3 regions of the Streptomyces sp. NPDC096311 genome follow, and region 2 is predicted to be linked to each of the others. Evidence: riboswitches for the same ligand, from Rfam matches in the RefSeq annotation. Region 2 holds a riboswitch; each other region holds the start of a gene.
What was found. A riboswitch is a leader RNA that binds a small molecule or an ion and turns the genes downstream of it on or off. The one in region 2 is predicted to bind cobalamin.
Positions count from the first base shown of each region.

Region 1 (2,255 bases), on a different contig from region 2:
AGGAACGCGTACGCCAGACCGATCACGACGGCGAAAGCGGCCACCGCGCCAACGGTGGCGTACCAGGTGCCGATCCTGGGTGCCAGCCGCTTGCCCAGGATGGTGGCGGCGATCGCGAGGAGCACGCTGAGCACCATCATCAGGAAGTACAGGGTGGTCCGCTTGCCGATGGTGTCGGGGTTGCCGACCGACGGCGGGTTGGCCGGATACTTCAGGAACGGCACGACGTACACGGCCAGCAACGCGCAGCCGGACAGCAGCAGTGCGGTCGCCCGCGGGCTGAAGCGGCCGACGCGGCCGAGCGCGAAGGCGAAGGCGAGCGCGGCGATACCGCCGAAGGCGACGCCGTAGACCAGGACGCCGGTGGCGAGACCGGCGGTGGACTGCAGGGAGCGGGAGACGATCTCCATCTCGTGCTCGTGGGAGTGGGCTTCCTCGAAGCTGATCGCGCTGTCGACGTTCGGCTCACCGAGGAAGTAGGCGGCAATCAGGGCGAGCAGGCCGGCACCGAGGCCGGCCAGCATGCCCCGCACGAGCAGATTTCTTACCGTTGCGGAGTTCATGGCAGTGCTGCGGGTCCCCTCGGTCAGTGGCAGGGGAAGCCGAGAAGGTGGCGGGCGTCGTGCACCCACTCGTGGACGTCCGAGCCGGAGACGACGGAGGTGGCGCCCTGTTCGGCACCGACGAAGTACAGCAGGACGAGCATCAGGATGCCGAAGAAGACCGCCCACGGAGCAATCACCTTGAGCGGCAGCTTCGCGGGAACGACGGGGGTGGTGGTTGTCGGCTGGGCGACGGTCTGCGCCATGGCAGGACCTCCTCGGGAGTTCGCGTCCCATCTCGGTGGTGCACTGGACGACGGCTACGGGTCTGACTCACGAGGGGTCCCAGCGGGCTGGAGCCTCTCGTTCACAGTGGCGCGACCGTGCCGGTTTCCCACCGGCTTCCGTCTTGCCGTCATCGATATCGCACCGACCGTACCGCGTGTCGGGTGCGGGGCCAAGACCGCGCCACCTGGCGTGATCTTCCTCTCGCACCAGGTGGCCGATCCCGAGTGAACAGCGGGTCAGCGGGGGCGGAACCCAGGTGAGTTCGCTCCCCGGCCCCGCTCTCAGACCGAAGGGGACCGGTCCGCGTCCTGGGACTCGGGCGTGTCCGTCGTACGACCGAGCTTCTGTGCCTCCTCCAGCGTGCGAGCCCCGCGGAGAGGGGAGAACGTGAGCCAGAAGGAGACGACGAGGTAGGAGATCCCGACGGCCCACAGGGCCGTGCCGGGTGACAGGGCGTCGGCCAGGGCACCCCCGACGAGGGCTCCCAGGGGCAGCGTTCCCAGGGCGACAAGGCGGTAGCTCGCGGTCACCGCGCCGATCTGGTGCTCCGGCGGAATGGCCTGTCGCAGGCTGACGGCGAACACGTTGAACAGTGCGACACCGAAGCCGTTCACCATCATGGCGACCGACGCGAGCACGGCGACGTACCCGCCGGCCCGGCTGACGGCGGGTACGAGCAGCAGACCGACCGCGGCCAGCACCGCACCCAGGGCCAGCACACCGCCGACGGCCCACCGCCTGGTGAGCCGGGTGGCGCAGAGCGAGCCGATCAGGGCCCCCACACTGCCGATGCCGGTGATCACGCCCACGACGGTGCCGCTCATGTCGAGATCACGGACGGCGAACACCAGGAAGACGGTCAGGAAGGCCTTCTCGTGCAGGTTCGACAGGCCGGCCTGAACACACAGGTCCCTGATCGGCCGCAGGGACCACGTGTAGCGGAGCCCGGAGCCGATCGCCTTCAGCGCCGACTCACGTGGCTGTTCGGGGGCCTTGACACCCCGCAGCAGCAGACCGCTCACGGCGGCACCGGCGGCGCACGCGGCGGCCACCGTCAGGGTCGGTGACACCCCCAACTGGCCGACGAGGAAGCCAGCCGCGGCGGGACCGGCGAGGGTGCTGACCGAATACGTCGCCTGGTGCAGGCCGTTGGCCGCGGCGATGGAGTTCAGCGGCAGGAGCCTGGGCAGCGTGGACTGGTAGGCGACTTCATAGAAGACGGTGGCGACACCGATCACGGCGGCGGCGACAACAAGTTGGCCGAAGTTCAGCCCGTCGGCCGCCTGGAACGCGGCGAGCACCGCAAGCGCGGCGCCCTGGGCGACACTCGCGGTGACGAGGGTGCGGCGCGGCGGATACCGGTCGACCATGACACCGGCGATCAGCGAGAGCACCACGACGGGGACGAACTGCACCGCCGAGACG
Region 1 is NZ_JBIWFN010000019.1:153,889-156,143, forward strand. It holds gene ACIRA5_RS38930 (CbtA family protein) at 1-563, opposite strand, end outside; gene ACIRA5_RS38935 (CbtB-domain containing protein) at 587-808, opposite strand; cobalamin riboswitch at 843-991, opposite strand; gene ACIRA5_RS38940 (MFS transporter) at 1,112-2,255, opposite strand, start outside.
Region 1: it holds a riboswitch for cobalamin, as region 2 does, so the genes downstream of both, ACIRA5_RS38935 (CbtB-domain containing protein) here and ACIRA5_RS21330 (cobalamin biosynthesis protein) in region 2, are expected to answer to the same signal.

Region 2 (2,255 bases):
AGAAGACGATGGGCATCATCACCCTCGCCCTGGTCACCGGCGGCGTCATCGCCCCGGGCTCGAACCCCCCGCTGTGGGTCATCGTCTCGGCCGGTACGGCCATCGCGCTCGGCACCTACCTGGGCGGCTGGCGCATCATCCGCACCCTGGGCAAGGGCCTCACGGACCTCGCGCCGCCGCAGGGCTTCGCCGCCCAGACCAGCGCCGCGACGGCCATCCTGGCCTCCTCCCACATCGGCTTCTCCCTCTCCACCACCCAGGTCTGCTCCGGCGCCGTGATGGGCTCGGGCCTCGGCCGCAAGGGCGGCGTGGTCCGCTGGTCGACCGCGACCCGGATGTTCGTCGCCTGGGGCCTGACCCTGCCGGCCGCCGGACTGGCCGGTGCCTGCGCCGAGTTCCTCACCAAGCAGGGCACCTGGGGCATCGTCCTCACCGGCGCGCTGCTCGTCGCCGGCGCCGGCACCATCTGGAAGCTCTCCCGCCGCCAGCCGGTCACCGTCGACAACGTCAACGACGTCCACACCGAGCCCGCGGGCGTCGTCACCGCCGCGGTCGCCGCCGTCACCCCGCCGCCCGCGGGCCCCGTCACCGCCGGCCTGTCCGGCGACCTGAAGACCACCATCCCGTCCCCGGACGCGGAGCCCACCCGCCCGGCCACGGTGTAAGGACAGAACAGCATGCACATCGACTGGGCAGCCCTCGGCTCCGTCTTCGGAGTCAGCCTCGTGACCACCGTCGGCCTCGTCGGCCTCTTCACCCTCGGCATCGTCGGACTCTCCAAGCGCGAGTCCGCGTCCGCCCAGGGCGGCTCCGCGGCCCTCGCGGTCACCGGCGCGTACGTCTGCTTCGCGGCGTGCGCCGCGGCGGTGGCGTACGGCATCTTCCTGATCGTCGGCAAGTAACCCAAAACGGGCGCCACTTCGCGTGGGGTGCGGGACGGATCACCGTCCCGCACCCCACCTGTATGTGGGCCTTCGCACACTCTCCCCGCGCAGGTCAACAGCAAGTTGACGGGTCTTCCAACCCGTGGTGGACTGCCGGAGCCAAGTACGGCGACAGAAGAGGAAGCCGGTGTGAATCCGGCGCGGTCCCGCCACTGTGACCGGGGAAGGAACTCCCCGGGAGCCAGGAACTCTCCCCGCCGGTCTCGTCGAACCAGGGCGCGGACACCCTGAGTGAGGACATAACGCCATGCGCGGCTGCCCAAGTGCCCCCCGAGCGACGGTTCCACCCGACCTGACGGTCGGCTGACCCCGTGCGTGCCGATCGCGTCTTCGCGTACGGCGCCGCCGCCGGCCTCCTCGGTGATCTGCTGCTCGGCGATCCTCGCCGGGGGCATCCGGTCGCCGCTTTCGGGCGGAGCGCGGCAGCCGTGGAGCGGGTGCTGTGGCGGGACCACCGCGGGTGGGGCGCGCTGCACACCGCCGTATGCGTGGGAGGTGCCGCCGGACTCGCCGCCGTCGCTTCCCGTGCCGTACGCCCCTCACGTGCCGCGTCCCTCGCGCTGACGGCCGCCGCCACCTGGGCCGTCGTCGGGGGCACCACACTCGGGCGGGAGGCCCGGGCGATCGGTGACGCCCTCGCGGACGGGGAGATCGAGATCGCCAGGGAGCGGCTGCCGCATCTGTGCGGGCGGGATCCCCAGGCCCTCGGCGCCGACGGCATCGCGCGCGCCGTCGTGGAGTCCGTCGCCGAGAACACCTCCGACGCCGTGGTGGGCGCCCTGGTGTGGGGCGCCGTGGCCGGAGTCCCGGGGCTCGTGGGCTTTCGGGCCGTCAACACCCTTGACGCCATGGTCGGTCACAGGTCGCCCAGGTACCGGCGGTACGGGTGGGCCTCGGCTCGGCTCGACGACGTCGCCGGGTGGCCGGGGGCTCGTCTCACCGCCGTGCTCGCCGCCCTCGCGGGTGACAGTCCACGAGGGGCCCTGCGGGCCTGGCGCGCCGACGCTGTCAAGCATCCGAGCCCCAACGCCGGGCCCGTGGAGGCGTCGTTCGCGGGGGCGCTCGGGGTGCGCCTGGGCGGCACCCTCTCCTACGGCGGGCGCGTCGAGCACCGGCCCGAACTCAACGGCGCCGGGCGCGCCGTGCACGTCGACGACATCGAGCGGGCCGTACGGCTGTCACGCCGTGTCGGCTGGCTCACCCTCGGCGTGAGCGCCGGCGGGCGGCTGCTCGTACAGAGGCTTCTCAGGAAGGGGCGTACGTCATGAGCGGCGGGCTGCTCGTCGCCGGGACCACCTCCGACGCGGGCAA
Region 2 is NZ_JBIWFN010000008.1:67,757-70,011, forward strand. It holds gene ACIRA5_RS21320 (anion permease) at 1-665, shown strand, start outside; gene ACIRA5_RS21325 (hypothetical protein) at 678-902, shown strand; cobalamin riboswitch at 1,014-1,156, shown strand; gene ACIRA5_RS21330 (cobalamin biosynthesis protein) at 1,256-2,212, shown strand; gene ACIRA5_RS21335 (cobyric acid synthase) at 2,209-2,255, shown strand, end outside.

Region 3 (2,255 bases), on a different contig from region 2:
GCCACTTCGGGCAGCGCCAGCCGCTCCGCGGCCGAGCCGAGGACCGACGCCGCGCCCCGGTCGGCGACGGTGGCTTCGACGGCGGACCTCAGCCGCGCGTACGCCTCGGCGCCCGCGGGTGCCGCCGCGTGTCCCGCGGTGATGTCCGAGACCGACCGCACGATGGAGTCGTACCAGGAGAGCACCGTGTCCGCGCTGGTGCCGACCAGCCCGAGCGCCTCGGTCACGACGGCGACGGCGAGCGGGCCGGCGAAGGCACGCCGCAGTTCGACGGCGCCCGCCGGTTGCAGCGCGGTGATGAGCCGGTCGGTCTCCCGCTCGATGAACGAGGCGAAGCCCTCGCGTACTTCCCTGGGGCGGAAGGGAGCGGTGAAGGGCTCCCGGTGGCGGGCGTGCTCGTCACCGTCCAGGGACAGCATGCTCGGGCCGACGACCTGTGCGGTGGAGAACCGGGGGTCGTCGACGGTGAAGGTCGCGGCGTCCCGCATCACGTTCAGCGCGAGATCACGGCGGGTCACCAGCCAGCCGTCCAGCTCGGGCAGCCAGGAAACGGGCTCGTAGGCACGGAGTCGCGCCAGGCGCGGATGCGGATCCGCGGCGAGTTCGGCGAGCGTGGTCGCGGCACCGAGCGGGAAGGAGCCGACGGCGCTCATCGCAAGCCTTGGCCGGGCACAGGGAATTGGATCACAGCCAAGGCTAACAATCGTGCTGAAGCCGCGGCTGACGGGGGCGTGATAATTTGCCGAGGCCAGTCAAGGGAATCCGGTGCGAATCCGGAGCTGACGCGCAGCGGTAAGGGTGACGGGCGGGGCAACACGAAGCCACTGGACGGCGGTCATACGTGACCGGAGTCCGGGAAGGCGCCTCGTCCGGCCGATCCCGAGTCCGAAGACCTGCTGGCGGACCGTACGAACGGGCCCCGCGCCTGGGCCCTCGACGCCAGAGGATGTCCCGTGCCCGTTGCGCCCCCAGCCCGCCGCTGTGCCCTGCTCCTTTCCGGAGCCCTGTTGCTGACCGCTTGTGGCAGCGGCTCGTCCGCCGACGGAGACGAGTCCCCGAAATCCACCGGTGCGGTGTCGCTCGACAACTGCGGCCGGAAGGTCACGATCGCCTCCGCGCCGAAGCGGGCCGTGTCCCTGAACCAGGGCAGCACGGAGATCATGCTGTCCCTCGGCCTCGCCGACCGCATGGTGGGCACCGCCACCTGGACCGACCCGGTCATGAAGGGCCTGGAGAAGGCCAACGGGAAGGTGCCGCGGCTCGCGGACGACGCCCCCTCCTTCGAGAAGGTCCTCGACGCCGAACCCGACTTCGTCGCCGCCTCCTTCGCCTCCACACTGGCCAAGGGCGGTGTGGCTCCGCGCGAGAAGTTCGAGGAGCTGGGTGTGCCCACGTACCTCTCGCCCGCCGACTGCGAGGGCAAGGACAACAGCGGTGACGGCGATGGCGTGCGCACCGGGCCGCTGACCATGGAGGCGGTCTACGGCGAAGTACGCGACCTGGCCGCGGTCTTCGGCGTCGAGGAGCGCGGCGCCACACTCGTCGCGGACCTGAAGGCACGGGTGGCGAAGGCCACTGACGGGATCGACGCGTCCGGCACCACGGTCCTCTACTGGTTCGCCAACCAGGAAGCCCCGTACATGGCGGGCTGCTGCGGCGCCCCCGGCATCATCACCCACACCCTCGGCGCGAAGAACGTCTTCGCCGACACCAAGCAGGAATGGCCCCAGATCAACTGGGAGACCGTCGCCGACCGCGACCCCGACGTCCTGGTCATCGGTGACCTCACCCGCAGGTCGCAGACCGCCGAGACCGCCGCGAAGAAGATCGAGTTCCTGGAGACCAATCCGGCCACCAAGAGCATGGACGCGGTGAAGAACAAGCGGTACGTGCAGCTCAGCGGGCAGGCGATGAATCCGACCATCCGCACGGTCGAAGGTGTCGAGAAGGTGGCCGCGGCGCTGCGCGAGTACGGGCTCGCCGGGTGACCACCGCCGCCATGACCTCCACCGTGATGCGTGCGGCGGCCGGGCTCGCCGTGCTCGTCGCGTCCGTGGCGGTGGCCATCACCATCGGCCCCGCGGACATAGGCGTCGGGGAGGTCTGGTCCGCGGTGGCCTCCCACCTCGGTGGCCGGACCTCGGAGCTGTCCCCCATCCGCGACGGCATCGTGTGGAACCTGCGGTTGCCCCGCACCCTGCTCGCCGCGGTCTGCGGCGCCGGGCTCGCGGTGTGCGGGGCGGTCATGCAGTCCT
Region 3 is NZ_JBIWFN010000007.1:241,826-244,080, forward strand. It holds gene ACIRA5_RS19930 (cytochrome P450) at 1-653, opposite strand, end outside; cobalamin riboswitch at 733-916, shown strand; gene ACIRA5_RS19935 (ABC transporter substrate-binding protein) at 954-1,988, shown strand; gene ACIRA5_RS19940 (FecCD family ABC transporter permease) at 2,000-2,255, shown strand, end outside.
Region 3: it holds a riboswitch for cobalamin, as region 2 does, so the genes downstream of both, ACIRA5_RS19935 (ABC transporter substrate-binding protein) here and ACIRA5_RS21330 (cobalamin biosynthesis protein) in region 2, are expected to answer to the same signal.